One region of the Corynebacterium callunae DSM 20147 genome, then DNA from elsewhere that is predicted to be linked to it. Evidence: predicted binding sites of a transcription regulator. Region 1 holds the regulator's gene; the other holds the start of a gene.
The links. The regulator LexA, encoded in region 1, represses DNA repair genes until DNA is damaged. The targets are predictions, from matches to a motif close to CGAACANNTGTTCG.

Region 1 (8,161 bases):
TAAAGGTACTTCCGACTAAGGCCGCAGCTGATGCCTCGATGATCACGGCAACCTTGACTCTTTTGATGCGCGAGATTGAGGTTTCTGCAAAGCAAATGGTCAAGGGCCTGCCGCTGCAGCAAAAGGTAGCGGTTGATAACTATCCTCATGGTGGCTCAGAAGGTTTAGTTGGTGATGCCCGTATCGCTGCCATTAGAGACTTGATGATTGCCAATGGAGGTGCGGTTCGCTCCCCTGAGGAATTCCAGGTGCTTTTGGAAAAGGTGAAGCCGGCAACACCAGCTGCTGTACGACGCACCGTAGTAGATCTCGCCCCTGCGTTGGTGCACTATGCAACGCTGAAATCTGAGCTTTCCAATTGGACTGGCGCAGCAATTGAAGATATGAAGTCTCAGCTGAAGTTCCTCCTACCTAAGCAGGCTATTAGCATTCACGGCATTAGCCGATTGCGCCATTTACCTCGATATCTCCATGCCATGGAAATTCGAATGGAGGAGATGAGCCAAAATCCCGATCGTGATGCAGACCGTCAAGATGAGGTTAATGGTGTCGAGGAATACCTTGAGTCTCGTCTAAATAAGCTGCCGAGCCAAAGACGCAACACTCGCGAGGTAAAGGATATTTTGTGGCAAATCCAAGAGCTGAGAGTAAGTCTTTTTGCTCAGCGTTTGGGAACCCCGCAGCCTGTTTCTCCACAGCGGATTAGAAAAGCCGTGGACAAACTGCGCTAAGTCTCCTCCCACATCAAAAACCTCGATTGGCACCTAATAAAAGGTGCCAATCGAGGTTTTTCTAGTTTTAGAACTTGATTTCTCTAATATTGGTTATTCCCGACCACGGCGTCGCATTAGCCTGATCTCTTTTTCAAAGTCATCTGCGCTCTCAAATGATTTATACACTGAAGCAAAGCGAAGGTATGCAACTTCATCAAGTTCGCGCAGCGGATCAAGAATGGCTAAACCGATTTCATTGGCTCGGATTTGGGAGCTGCCACTACTTCGGACAGTCTCCTCTACTTGTTGAGCCAACCGTTTCAGCGCGTCGTCGGAGACATCTCGGCCTTGGCATGCCCTACGCACACCGGTGATAACTTTTTCACGGCTAAAAGCTTCTGTCAGCCCATTTCTCTTCACTACCAGCAGAATTGCCTTCTCGACGGTAGTGAATCGACCGCCACATTCATTACATTCTCGCCGGCGCCTAATGGCACTTCCACCATCAATTACTCGGGAGTCAATTACTTTTGAGTGGTCATGCTGACAAAAGGGACAGTACACGTGCAGACTCCTTTAATTTGCAATGCTTTTACAACACTGCGTTCAAAAATTTGCTCATGTCAGTCTATGCCAGTAATCCCCGGATCAAACTAATCTCGGAGAGATACACCCACCATTTGAGTCTCAGGAAAGGTAGGAGTGATCTCTTCCTCGCCAGACTGCGACCACAACAAGCAAACAAAGACAACCATTCCAAATACCGCGCCACCAGCCCATTGCTTTAGTAGTTCTTTAATCGAACGTCCGTCGGGATAGTTCTTCAAATCTTGAGCACTTTCCGAGCTGGAATTTATTTCTATCCGTGGCCGATAAATCGGTGGATGATGTCGCTTTATTTGATCACTTTCCAGGCTCTGAGGTTTACCCTTATTCGAACTGTCAAGCGTTCGAACATTAACTGATCGAGCAACCTCAACACCTGGAACCTCAGCCATCCAAACAGCTGCTGAAGGTACCACCATTCCACGCACCTTTACTGGATCATTATGCATGTCAACCACGGGATTACTCATTTCAAATCACCTTTCACTTTAAACTGCCCACATCATAAGACTTACCTACGACATCTTCGAACAAAGTTACCGTTCACATGTTCGAGCAAGTTTCTATGTTCGATTTATATCACCCAGTTCGAACATTGTCCATACTTCTTCAAAAAATCTCGAACACTCGTACCATTCCCGCTGGAAAACATGTATGGTTAGGAATTGAGATTGTTTACAAAAGTTCGAATAGCTATTGAGCTGCAAGCAGATTTTTAGATCCGCAGGTACCAGCAGTGATCTAAAAGGGCTTTGACGGCTTTTAAGACCTAGAAATTTAGAGACTTTGATGAGAGGAACACCCCATGGCCGCTGAAAAGAAAAGTGGAATTAGAGGAAGTCGTGGCAGCCGCACTGCCAAAACCCTTCCTAATGGCAGGCCCGATCCAGCCAGCTTGTCCGATAGGCAACGTCGCATTCTAGAAGTCATTCGAGACGCGGTTGTTCTGCGCGGCTACCCGCCAAGCATCCGAGAGATCGGAGATGCTGCTGGACTACAGTCCACTTCCTCCGTGGCTTATCAGCTCAAAGAACTTGAGAAGAAGGGTTTCCTCCGTAGAGATCCCAATAAGCCTCGCGCAGTGGATGTTCGCCATTTGCCGGAAACTGAGTCTCGCACCCCTAAAGCGGATTCGAAGGCGAAGGCAGCGGCTGAGACTCCAGCGGGCTCCCCTACCGAATTTGCCGCCCAAGCATCATTTATCCCAGTTGTTGGAAAGATTGCAGCGGGTAGCCCAATCCTGGCTGAGCAAAATATTGAAGAGTACTACCCACTTCCCGCAGACATTGTCGGCGATGGTGAGCTCTTTATGCTCCAGGTTGTTGGAGAATCCATGCGTGATGCTGGCATTCTTGATGGAGACTGGGTTGTCGTGCGCTCTCAGCCTGTTGCGGAACAAGGGGAATTTGTCGCAGCAATGCTCGACGGCGAGGCAACTGTGAAAGAGTTCCATAAGGATTCCACGGGAATCTGGCTTCTTCCACATAATGATTCCTTTGCCCCAATCCCCGGAGAAGATGCTGAGATTATGGGCAAGGTCGTCTCAGTCATGCGAAAGCTTTAGCCCGCAGTCTATAAATTTTTAGGTCATTTTTAAGCCCCGACTTTTGGAGTGTTTCACGCAAACACTCTGAGTCGGGGCTTTTTTCTACCTCTTTTGGGGGTAAAGTCCGATTTTCCCTAATGGGATCACTAATAGTGGTTTTACCTGTGGGTTTTCCACTCCAATTTGTGAGATTTACTAAAATTGCTGCCCACTTTTGTGAATTTCAAGATTTTTGATCGCCACACACAAAAGAAAAAAGCCTATTCGGACGTTATTCAATGAAATACTAGGAGTATAGGTCGGACATACTCAATAGATTGTCTTTTTGCTTTAAGGGAGTGACATGTACGCAGAGGAGCGTCGCCGCCAGATTGCCTCATTAACGGCGGTAGAGGGACGGGTAAATGTCACAGAGTTAGCAGGACGTTTTAACGTCACTGCAGAAACCATTCGACGAGATCTCGCAGTTCTAGATAGAGAAGGCATCGTGCACCGCGTGCACGGTGGCGCAGTAGCAACACAGTCTTTCCAAACCACCGAGCTAAGCTTGGACACTCGTTTCCGTTCAGCTTCATCTGCCAAATACTCCATTGCCAAGGCAGCCATGCAATTCTTGCCAACTTCTCACGGTGGGTTATTCCTAGATGCTGGCACCACCGTAACTGCGCTGGCAGATCTTATCGCAGACCACCCAAATTCCAAACAATGGTCTATCGTGACAAACTGCCTACCAATTGCGCTTAATTTGGCGAATGCTGGCCTCGATGATGTACAGCTCCTCGGTGGCAGTGTGCGTGCCATTACCCAGGCAGTGGTCGGCGATATCGCACTCCGCACCTTGGCACTAATGCGCGCTGATGTGGTGTTTATTGGTACAAATGCTTTAACCCTTGATCATGGGCTTTCCACCGCTGATTCACAAGAAGCGGCAATGAAGTCCGCGATGATCACTAATGCTCACAAGGTGGTGGTCTTGTGTGACTCCACCAAGATGGGCACTGACTACCTGGTAAGTTTTGGCTCCATTGATGATATTGATGTCATCGTCACGGACTCCGGTGCGCCTACAAGTTTTGTGGACCAGTTGCGCGAACGCGGCATAGAGGTTGTGATTGCAAAGTGATCCTAACTGTTACAGTCAGTCCCTATTTGCTCAGCACCAATGAAGTCAGCGGTGACATCAACATAGGTGAGGCAAATCCCATCACTCAAGTCTCTACCGTTGCTGGCGGTTTCGGCACTGGTGTAGCCGCCACGCTGTTTTATGGCGGTGTAGAAACCTTCACGGTATTCCCCGCTCCAGAAATTTCACACTATCTGCGCCTGGTTACCTTGGCAGGTCTCCCCCATGAGATCATTCCCGTTCCAGGTCCCATCCCGATGCATCTGACCATGAGAGATTCCACCGGCCATGAAACTCGCTTTAAGCATTCACCTATGCCTTTGGATATTTCACAACTAGCTATTCTGCGCGATCTAGTGGTGCGTCGAGCTGAAGATGCTACTTGGGTTCTCTTAGGCGGTAATCTGCCCGCTATCGCTCCAGCAGCTTGGTATGTGGACGTGGTACGTTCCTTGCGCCTATATCACCCAGATGTCAAAGTTGCGATCGCTGCCACTGGTGCTGCTTTGCGTGCGGTAGTGCGCCAGCTGGCAGCCACTGCGCCGGACACTTTGATTATTCCCTCTGAAGAACTTGAACTCAGCGGTGGCCATACTCCAGGCAGCTTGCGCGATCCGTGGGCTCATGGCGATCATGCCCCACTTCTTAATGCCGCCAAGTCCTTGGTTAAGAAGGGTATTAGGCAGGTCATAATCACCAACAAGCGCACCGAGGCAATCTTGGTCTCCGAAGATGAAGCACTGCTATGCACTTATACTCAGGCTTCCGGAAAACAAGGTGTCAATTGGCGGGAATCTTTCACGGCGGGTTTCTTGTCTTCCAATTTGGAAGTTGATGATTCGGCAGTAAATCTTGCTCGCGCGGTGGCTTATGCCAATGCTGAAGGCAGTGAGTGGGATAACTTCATTCCCACCCCAGACCGCTTGCAACCACAATTTGTGGAGATCCGTGCTCTGACTTAGCACAAAAACACAACAAAAAGTGGCTCGAAGTTCAACAGAACTTCGAGCCACTTTCACATGTGGGCCTTAACTCCTAAGTGTTAAGGCTCCAGGTCTTACTTATTTGCTGCTTCGATTACTGCGCGGACAGCGGCACGAGCTTCGGTTGCGCCTTCTGCATCCAAAGCTGCCTCGGCAGCCTTCTTACAGGTCTCCAAGTCAACTTCAGCCAGCTGAGCGCCGACTGCAGCAAGTGCAGTTGAAGCGGCTGACAGGGAGTTAACTCCCAGGCCGGTCAAAACAGTTGCCAACAGTGGATCAGCGGCTGCTTCGCCACAAACACCAACTGGGGTGTCAAAGCGCTGACCCTCATCACAGGTGTGCTTGATCAAACGCAGAACCGCTGGCTGCCAAGGATCAGTCAGGTATGCCAATTCTGGGGACATGCGGTCTGCAGCCATGGTGTACTGGGTGAGGTCATTGGTACCGATGGATACGAAGTCCAGGTGTGGCATGATCTTATCGGCCATGAGGGAAGCTGCTGGAACTTCGATCATTGCGCCGGCAATAAGTCCGCGCTCGCGACACATATCAGCAAACCACTTGGCTTCATAAGCGGTGGCCACCATTGGTGCCATAACCCAGGTTGGAGCTTCGTCGCCACGGCCAAGACCTGCAACAGCCTTGGCAATTGCATCAAGCTGACGGGTGAGCAATTCAACATTGCCGCGGGCAATACGCAGACCACGCACGCCCAAAGCAGGGTTCATTTCATCTGCCATAGAAGCAAATGGAACTGGCTTATCGGAACCGGCATCCAAGGATCGAACCACGATCTTGGATTCTGGGAATGCTGCCAGCACCTGGGAGTAAACCTCTGCCTGCTCTTCTACAGAAGGCTCTTCAGTGGCAGAAAGGAAGCACAATTCGGTACGGAAGAGGCCAATGCCTTCAGCTTCAGTTTCTGCTGCCTGACGTGCGGTGTTGCCATCTTGGACGTTGGCAAGCAACTGCACACGGTGACCGTCCTTAGTTTGGGCTGGGCCCTTCCACTCGGCGATACGAGCAGCCTGCTCCATAGACTCAGCAACCAACTGGGTTGCCTCAGCTTCGTCCGCGTTACGGGTGATAGTGCCGAGGCTGCCGTCGATAAGCACCTTTTCGCCGGACTTGATGTCCTTGATCTTGGGGCCGGTGGCGACAATACAAGGAACGTTTAGCTGGCGCGCGATGATGGCGGTGTGGCTGGTTGGGCCACCGAGCTCAGTAACCAAGCCTACGAAGAGCTCGGTATCAAGCGCTGCGGTATCTGCTGGGGAAAGGTCATCAGCAAAGAGCACAACCTGGCCAGAAACATCAGGCAAGCCTGGCTCTTCTTCGCCGCGGAGCTCTGCGATAACGCGGTCACGGATATCGCGCAGGTCGGTGGTGCGCTCTGCAATGAGGCCACCAGCAGCTTCAAACATGGAGATGAACTTGGTGGTTGCTGCAACTACGGCGTATTCCGCAGGGTGTCCACCCTTCACGCCCTTAATAACAGCTTTGCGCCAACCACGGTCATTAACCATGCCTGCAGTCGCCTTGAGGACCTCAGCAGCTGGGCCCTCAGCATGTGCTGAGCGCTCCAACAGGCGGGCAGAAACGGTTCCTGCTGCCTGATCAAATCTTTCGAGCTCAGCATCGCGCTTTTCTTCCGAAACTACTTCGCCTGCGGAGGGAAGTTCGGGGCGCGGAGTGATCCACACTGCGCTTGCATAACGAACTCCACCAACAACGCCAGTACCCTTCAGTACGGTGTCCTGAATCACATCGGCCACTATAGCCACCTTATCCTCACAGTCTGAGACTTGTTTCCCTCAAGATCACCACAAAATCAACAGTTGTGCAACTAATCAAACATAATCATATTGACAAACAAACACATATCAACATAGCGTGTTGTTATGAGGGCACAATATTTCTAAGGATGAGATGCTGCTCACATTTGAAGTTTTCGCAGTTTAACTTGGTTTTTGGGAGTTATTTTTGCGATAACACCATTCTAGTGACGCGAGACACATTGTGCGAAAAATGCCTTAAAAAGGGCTATTTTTCCGCAAGGATCTCAAACTTTTTCACCACAACTGAAAATTTAGAAATCGGAAATAAACCAACATTTTCCTGTTCCTCTTGTCACAACTAATGTCACAACGTTCCGTCGTTGTGCACCTGTTTAAGCCAAAGGAGCCAAGATGACTCAAACTGAGCGTCAACACAATATCTTGGCTTTGCTATTGCCCACTGGTCGCGTTGGCGTTGCAGAATTAGCGCAACACTTTGATGTCACTTCGGAGACAATCAGGCGAGACCTGCGGATAATGGAGTCCCACGGCTTAGTTCAGCGTGTGCATGGCGGGGCTATAACCCCAGAACCCGATGGAACTTCATCGTCAACACTTAAGCCGTTGAAAGTTCCAGGCCTACCACCTGATCCGACCTTGTTGCATTTGGTGGAAAAGGCAGCCCAACTAATTGATCCTCAGGTACGCAGTATTTTCCTCGACGCAGGGATAGCGTGTACCGCATTAGCCACTGTGCTGGGAGATCCTCCCGAAAATGCACGGTGGACGGTAGTCACCAACTCCCCCGGCGCGGTGATTGCACTTTCGGATTCCGGCGCTACAACCGCTGCGATTCTCGGAGGATATGTCCACGGGGAAAGCCAATCAGTTATTGGTCCGGAGGCCGTAAAAATGGTTTCTCAGCTGCGCGCCGACATCGCCTTTGTCAACGCAGATTGCTTTGATTCCAGAGCCGGACTTAGCACCGATTATCCAGAAACTATTCCGATCAAAAAAGCAATGATCGCAAATTCACGCTTCACGGTGGCAGTTCATTCAGCATCTGCACAACAACCACGCTGGCATCATGGATTTGCTTCACCCGCTGATTTTGATGTTTTAGTGACAGATTCAGACGATATCCACGCATTACCCAATCAAGATTTCCAGGTGATTAACCCTTGATCATTACATTCACCCCCAACCCGAGTATTGATTCCACGCTCAGCTTGGGCGAGCAGCTTAATAGAGGTGCTGTCCAGCGCCTCACCTCGGTTACCTCAGTAGCCGGCGGTAAGGGCATTAACGTGGCCCATGCTGTGCAGCTGGCTGGACTTGAAACCCTTGCCATCTTCCCAGCTGGCAAGTTGGATCCCTTCATTGCGCTCGTGCGCGATATCGGACTACCTGTC
Region 2 (8,161 bases), 800 kb from region 1:
CCGGGGATCACTGTGTTTTCCTATCTTCAAGCGGGGTCTGCGAACTGGTACTACAACAAGGGCATTAATAAACAAGGGCATTAATTGCGCTAAAGGTTTTGCGCTTGGACTCTAGAAAACTTCTAAATAAACCAGGCGGACTTGCCTGAATTTAAGGAAGTAATTAAAAGGAAGTCATTTAGGGAAGTCTGATGGGGTTATGCACTGTTACTAATTTGGTTCCATCAGGAAAAGTAGCCTCAATTTGGACTTCAGGAATCATTTCCGGAATTCCTTCTTGGACATCACCTTTGGTCAAAATGGTCGTACCCCAGCTCATTAGATCTGCAACGCTACGGCCATCACGTGCACCTTCAATGAGCTCATAGGAAATAATCGCGATCGCTTCCGGGTAATTTAGCTTCAACCCGCGCGCCTGCCTACGGCGTGCCAGATCGGCGGCGACCACAATCATTAATTTTTCCTGGTCACGAGCTTGAAGATACAAAATATGCACCCTTCCGGAGCTGAGTCATAAAGAAATACATATACCTATAGGTTAATAGGTAGAATTTAGCATGCTTGGTTAAGCGTTGCACACCGCACCTCCCCAAACTTAGTTCCACTTAGATGTCACTGCCCCCTGAATCTTTGAAAAATTCAGGACACAAATTACAAACAATCTAGGGACACAGTACTTTCCCGCCCTCCGGCTAGGGTCTAAGCCACCCCACCCGCTATTCTTATTAGCCATGAGCACTGCCAATCCCGCCAATACTGCCATCGAGGCAAATCGCCGCCGTACCTTCGCTGTCATCGCCCACCCCGATGCTGGTAAGTCCACTTTGACGGAGGCATTGGCGCTGCATGCGCACATTATTTCCGAAGCTGGCGCTACCCACGGCAAGGCTGGTCGTAAAGCCACCGTTTCCGACTGGATGGAAATGGAAAAAGACCGAGGTATTTCCATCGCGTCTTCCGCCCTGCAGTTTGAATATGCACCAGAAGGCCACAAGGGTGAGCCTTTTATGATCAACCTCGTTGATACCCCAGGTCACGCCGATTTCTCCGAAGACACCTACCGCGTCCTCATGGCCGTCGACGCCGCCGTCATGCTTATCGACGCCGCCAAAGGCCTCGAGCCTCAGACCCTCCAGCTCTTCCGCGTTTGTAAAGCCCGCGGCCTACCTATTATTACGGTGATCAATAAGTGGGACCGCGTGGGTCGCACCCCCCTAGAGCTTGTCGACGAGATCGTGAAGGAAATCGAGCTCCAGCCAACCCCTCTCTATTGGCCAGTTGGCGAAGCTGGCGATTTCCGCGGTTTGGCTCGCATCAATGAAGAAGGTGAAGCCGAAGAATACATCCAATTCACTCGTACTGCCGGTGGCTCCACCATTGCTCCAGAAGAGTTCTACACTCCCCAGCAAGCTGCCGAGCGCGAAGGCGACGTCTGGGAAAATGCTGCTGAAGAAGCTGAACTCCTCGCCGCCGACGGCGCGGTTCACGATCAGGAAATGTTCCTCAACTGCACCACCTCACCACTTATTTTCGCCTCTGCGATGCTTAACTTCGGTGTGCACCAGATCCTGGACGCACTTTGTTACCTAGCTCCCGCTCCTGCCGGTCGTGACGCCGATCCTAATGCTCTCGAAGCTTCCACTACAGCCATGGACGAGCACCGCGACACCACCGATGATTTCTCCGGCATAGTGTTCAAGGTGCAGGCCGGTATGGACAAGAACCACCGCGATACCCTTGCTTTTATGCGCGTTGTTTCCGGCGAGTTCGACCGCGGCATGCAGGTCACCCACGCCCAGTCCGGTCGCAGTTTCTCCACCAAGTATGCGCTGACTGTTTTCGGACGCACCCGCTCCACTGTCGAGACCGCTTTCCCAGGCGATATCGTTGGTCTGGTCAACGCTGGCGCACTTGCGCCTGGCGACACCATCTTCGAAGGTCGCAAGATTCAGTACGCTCCAATGCCGAAGTTCGCCCCTGAGCATTTCCGCATTTTGCGCGCCAAGTCCCTCGGCAAATACAAGCAATTCCGCAAGGCTTTGGAGCAGCTGGATTCCGAAGGCGTTGTCCAGATCCTCAAGAATGACCTGCGTGGCGATGCCAACCCAGTCATGGCTGCGGTCGGCCCCATGCAGTTCGAGGTCATGCAAGCCCGCATGGAAGTCGAGTACAACGTCGAAACCATTGCAGATCCAATTCCTTATACCGTCGCACGCCGCACCGATGCAGCCTCCGCACCGGAACTCGCCAAGCAGCGTGGTGTTGAAATCTTCACCCGTACCGATGGCGAGCTCATCGCCCTCTTCAGCGACAAGTGGCGTCTGTCCTTCATTGAGAAAGAACACCCGGACTTCGTTCTTGAATCGCTAGTCGCCGAATAAAAACACGCTTTTCGACGCTTCCCTCTGCGCGCCCACCACTTGGTGGGCGCGTTTGGCGTTCTTAGCCCGCCCCCGAAAATCTATCAGCCCAACGTGATTTCTCAAAAATGCAGGTGGGCATGGTTATAAGCCCAGTGCAGACCCCCACACCAGGCACCACCAACCACACACACCCACCTCCCCAAACAACCCCAACTGCCCCCCACCCGGCGGATCCGGCGGATCAGGAACATCCGACATACCCGGCGGATCAGGTGGATCAGGCAGATCCCCTTCCCTCAACTTCTGATGCTTCGCCCGCGCCCACGCACCACCCGACAACCCAGCTGCAACACCATCATTAAACACCACCCCACCACCAACAACCCGCCGCCCCACACGACCCGTCACCTCATCACGAACCATAAACCCCTTCCCATTAACCCCACCACGAGAATCATCATTACGCGGATGATCCCCAAAACACTGCGGCGTCAAATTCACCACATCCGTCAACCCACCACGCACCCACGGATCTAAATGATGAATCTCACAATCAATCAACGCCCGCGAACACCCAGGAGCAGAACACACCAACTCCGACTCCAACAACGCCACCTTCTGCTCCAACGACGCCGACCGACTCATCCGACCCAAATGCAACGCCCGACCAGACTCACCATCCAACACCACCCCAAAGTCATACTTCGCAGCCCCCAACAACAACACCTCACCCAACGTCAACCCAAACCCCGTATTCGTCGGATACCGATGCCCCAACCCCCGCTTTTCCACCAACTCCACATCATCAGTAGTCATCGACACCACAATGCTGCCAATCCCACGACGCCCCTTGACCGTAAAACCCTGATGAAAACGCTCAAACACATAATGCACCGCATCAGCCAACCGCTGACCAGCACTACGACCATCCAACTCCACATCCCCACCAACCAAACTGCCCTTCGTCGACAACGGCGCACACGCAGCCTTCATCAACGCCGCCGTCGCAGATGGCACCAACCCCGAAATACGCACCAACCCATCAGCATCAGCCTTACTAAAAGCAACATAACGGTGAGCCATCGCCGCTACCGGATCAGGAGCTATCCCATTGGCTTTGACCACCTGATCACGCACCCACAACCCCAGATCATCCACCCCACGCCACTTCGCCTGACTAACAGCCTGCGCAAACAACACCTCACGAGAATCCACCGCCACCCCAGACAGTCTGTCTAACTCACGGTTAATCACCACCAACCGATCAGGACTGACCACCACCGATCCTGAACGATGAGAGCCGATAACCTCAGCCACCACATCCACCTCAGGAACAGACACCGCGGGCGCATCACCATCGGCCACCTCAGCCTCAGCATCAACCACCGGCAAAGCCTCTACGACAGCGGGTTTATCCTGCGGGAACAATGACTTACCCAACGCCACCCTGTTAAACGCCTCTACGCGTGACACTCCTAAACGCTCAACGAGATAATCAGTGGTTTTTGCAGACCCCACCCTCGTGCCGGCGTGGGCTAGTTCAGCCATCACAGCCACCGCAGCGTTAATCACCCCACGTTGGTTAAACACATGTTCCAACCGCACAAGGTCTGCTTCGTTGTCATTAAATACCTGTGCTGACAGGTCAGTGGATAAGGCGGTGATGATGGCTTTGATATGGGTGTCTAATGCATCAACGTGGTGTGTTAATGACGCCATCATCTCCCCCTTTGGTGTTTGTGTGTTCCCCGTGGTTTTCTGCTTCTTATTTTAGTGGCTCATGTGTTCGATAGCAATAGTGGTTGCGAACATTTTTTCGAACCTCAAGCCAGAACTTTAGACATTGGAAATCGAACGTTATCCACAGGCGACTCCCGCGCCCCCAGTTATCCACAGGAACCACATCACCCAACCCATCCCAAAGAACAAAAAGCTTTAGACTGTGGTCGAACTACTATTATTTACCCAGGGAGAGCCGTTATGGAACCAAGAATTTTTAAATGCCCAGCATGCACCGGACCCTCATATGGAGTTCCAGCCTTAAGCTTGCGCTATCCAGATCCACTGATTGAAGCAAAAGCCAATGATTCAAGGGTCACTGAAGATCCGACAATTTGCCATATTCATTACCCAAAACCTAAACGACACTTTGTTCGATCAAATATTGGAATCCCAGTTCACGGTGAAAAACAAACTCTTGAATACGGATGCTGGGTTGAGCTGAGCCGCTATGACCTAAGCAGATTCTCGAAAAGCAATCTATTTAACCAAAGTCTGGAATTAAATGGCTTTTTAGCAAGCAAAATTCCAGGGCTCGAGGACTCCTATGGCTGCCCAGTACTGCTTAAAACCAAAGGCAGATCCCTGCACTCAAGGTTTCAACCATTGCCAGCAATTCATTCCTTATATGTAGATTTCACTAATGGAATCTCAAATAGAGAGGCAGATCTAAGAGTCTCAACGTGGATGCTCGCAGTTCAGGATTCCCACAATCACCCCGAGCGGCATGACTAAATAAGGGAGTTAACACCCATGAGGCAAAGTACTAATGCCACTACATAGCCGGACCACTTTGCCACTTTGGTTTTGTTTTCTCCAGCCTTTTCAAAGAGCTTGCCAATAGGACTTTCGGGATATCGGCGAACCCATCCAACCAGGATCGCGGTAACTATAGGCAAGCTCAGCGCCAAGGTTGCATAAACTACGAGGCCACCATAACGAATGACGGGACTAAAGTCGCCGATACTTAAGAATCCTAGGCCAGCATAAAAAGGGAGCGAGGTAGCCGATTGCACGATTCCCAAGATTAGGCCTGCACCAACAGTTTTCCAGCTTGGGGTCTTTACTGGCGTTAAAAAACCATCTAAGACTTTGGTGCCATCACCTTTGGAGAGCATGGTTGCAAACAGAGAAATGACACCAGTTGCAATCAAAATGATGCCAAACCATGGGGAATCTAGGAAGGCCCCGACTAATCCTTCCAGTCCATCAAAAACAAGCATGACAACGATGCTCAGCAAAAAGACCCCAAGCCAATCCCCCACTAAAAGCAGGGTGGCAATTGGGCCATATTTCCCAGAGCGCGGAAGCAGTGCAGCAATTGCGACAACAATGCCGATGAGTAGGACGTTAACAGAGTCCAATAGTGCAAAACTCACGGCATGAAACAATTGTTTAAACCTTTGATAGACGACAAATAGTAATTAGAGCCTACCTGCGCAAGTTAATCACAATCAGATTCAGCCCTGATTAATAGTGTCGTTCTTCTATCGCCTGCCGTTACTGAATTACAGGCTCTTCAGTGACAACAATTCCATCAGAGTCAGCATAAAGGTAATGACCAGGGATAAAATCGACCCCACCAAAACTGACGGTGATATCACGCTCACCTGCCCCACTCTTGGAGGACTTACGAGGATTGGTACCTAAAGCCTTGCAACCAAATTCCATCTCGCCGATAACAGCAGAATCCCTAATCGCACCATTAACTACAACTCCAGACCAACCATGATCCCTACCTAAAGCTGCAATAATATCCCCCACCAATGCAGTATGCAGGGACGCATCTCCATCAATAACCAGAACTCCACCTGTGCTTTCTTCACCAAGAATTGATTTCAAAAGTGCGTTATCTTGAAAGCATTTAACAGTTGTAATTGGGCCATAAAATTCCACATTCCCACCCAGGTTTTGGAATTGCAGATCACAGGATCGAACTTCCTCACCGATGATGTCAACAAGGTCGGCCGTGGGGATAAATTTCGCGTTATTCGTAGTCATAGGGGCACAATAACCCACCATCAGTACAACCGTCTTGCTTCCCAAAGAAATATAGAGATTTATCACACACCACTTGCTAAAAATAGAGTTGCATCACAAATCACCTTTGACATTAACCCTGAATGAAAGCCCCGGGATAAACTTGCACATGTTGCGCAAGATTGCATAAAGTGTGCAAGTTTTTCACTTCCCTGCCAGCCTCAAATCTTCACTTTCAAGAAGGAAACTCATGGCAAGATTTCTCTATAACATCGGCTCCCTTGCTTACCGCAAGAAGTGGCCTTTCCTCGCTTTTTGGCTCATCCTGCTAATCGGCATTACAACCTTGGCGGGACTCTATTCCAAGCCAACTACCAGCAGTTTCTCCATCCCAGGGCTTGACTCAGTCACCACAATGGAGAAAATGCAGGAGCGCTTCCCTGGTTCCAGCGACGCCACCTCAGCTGCTACTGGCTCGGTAGTTATCCAAGCTCCTGAAGGTTCCACACTCACTGATCCAGCAGTATCGGCTGAAGTAAACAAGATGCTCGAAGAAATTCGCGCAACTGGAGTGCTGAAGGATGCGGAAAGCGTCGTAGATCCAGTTATGGCCGCGCAAGGCATAACGGCTCAAATGACCCCAGCTCTAGAAGCCCAGGGCGTCCCTGCAGATAAAATCGCCGCAGATATAGCGTCGATAAGCCCTCTGAGCCCGGATGAAACCACCGGCATCGTCTCAATGACTTTTGACGCGGCAGCAGCCGCGGACGTCCCTGCAGCAGATCGCACCGCCGTCACTGACATTCTGGACAAATACGACGATGGCGATCTCACCGTTGTGTATAACGGAAATGTTTTCGGCGCTGCAGCTACCTCCCTAAATATGACCTCTGAACTCATTGGTCTCCTCGTTGCAGCTGTTGTGCTCATCGTTACTTTCGGTTCATTTATTGCGGCTGGCATGCCACTGATTTCTGCCATTATCGGCGTGGGTATCGGCATCATGGGCATTCAGCTGGCAACCGCTTTCACGGATTCTGTCAGCGATATGACCCCAACCCTGGCCTCCATGATTGGCCTGGCAGTGGGTATTGATTACGCCCTCTTTATTGTTTCTCGCTTCCGCAATGAGCTCATCGGGCAAACCGGTTCCAATAACTTGGAGCCCAAAGAGCTTGCCCAGAAGCTTCGCAATATGCCGCTGAGCACCCGTGCACACGCTATGGGAATGGCAGTCGGCACCGCCGGATCTGCAGTTGTGTTCGCAGGCACCACGGTTCTAATTGCCCTCATTGCACTGTCAATTATTAACATCCCATTCCTCACCACAATGGCTATTGCCGCTGCAATCACGGTCGCAGTCGCCGTCTTGGTAGCACTTACCTTCCTCCCAGCCCTGCTGGGACTTCTGGGAACCAAGATCTTTGCAGCTAGAATGCCTGGACCTAAGGTTCCAGACCCTGAAGATGAGAAGCCAACCATGGGTCTCAAATGGGTTCGGCTCATCCGCAAAATGCCTCTTGCTTACCTTGCCGTTGGCGTTATCTTGCTGGGCGCCATTGCGATCCCTGCCGGCAACATGCGCCTAGCAATGCCAACCGATGGCACCTCCGCCTTGGGCTCTGCACCACGCACCGCATATGACATGACTGCCGAAGCCTTTGGTCCAGGCAAAAACGCTCCGATGATTGCTCTGATAGATGCTGCAAATGTGGCAGAGCAGGATCGCCCTCAGGCCTTCGCAAAGGCAGTAGAGCAATTCCTCACCATCGATGGCGTGAAGAATGCGCAGGTCACGCAGACCACTGAGAATCTCGACACTGCACAAATCTTGATTACCCCTGAGTTCGATGCCATTGATGAGCGCACCTCAGATACCCTTCAGGCTTTGCGCGATAACACCAGCACTTTTGAATCTGAAACCGGCGCCACCTATGGCATCACCGGCGTCACTCCAATTTATGATGACATTTCAGAACGTCTTTCCAGCGTGCTGATTCCTTATGTCCTCATTGTGCTAGTCCTAGCTTTCTTTGTGC

Region 2: a site for LexA is predicted at 4,169-4,182, ahead of H924_RS04425 (HNH endonuclease signature motif containing protein). Genes of this name have one in related genera too.

What each region holds. Positions count from the first base shown of each region.
Region 1 is NC_020506.1:1,731,448-1,739,608, forward strand. It holds gene hrpA (ATP-dependent RNA helicase HrpA) at 1-731, shown strand, start outside; gene nrdR (transcriptional regulator NrdR) at 825-1,277, opposite strand; gene H924_RS08195 (hypothetical protein) at 1,367-1,789, opposite strand; gene lexA (transcriptional repressor LexA) at 2,125-2,883, shown strand; gene H924_RS08205 (DeoR/GlpR family DNA-binding transcription regulator) at 3,209-3,988, shown strand; gene H924_RS08210 (carbohydrate kinase family protein) at 3,985-4,950, shown strand; gene ptsP (phosphoenolpyruvate--protein phosphotransferase) at 5,046-6,746, opposite strand; gene H924_RS08220 (DeoR/GlpR family DNA-binding transcription regulator) at 7,161-7,934, shown strand; gene H924_RS08225 (1-phosphofructokinase) at 7,931-8,161, shown strand, end outside.
Region 2 is NC_020506.1:931,142-939,302, reverse strand. It holds gene H924_RS04440 (urease subunit beta) at 1-11, opposite strand, end outside; gene H924_RS04435 (urease subunit gamma) at 179-487, opposite strand; gene H924_RS04430 (peptide chain release factor 3) at 732-2,381, shown strand; gene H924_RS04425 (HNH endonuclease signature motif containing protein) at 2,505-4,082, opposite strand; gene H924_RS13865 (DUF2199 domain-containing protein) at 4,344-4,877, shown strand; gene H924_RS04420 (hypothetical protein) at 4,874-5,521, opposite strand; gene rraA (ribonuclease E activity regulator RraA) at 5,643-6,143, opposite strand; gene H924_RS04410 (MMPL family transporter) at 6,373-8,161, shown strand, end outside.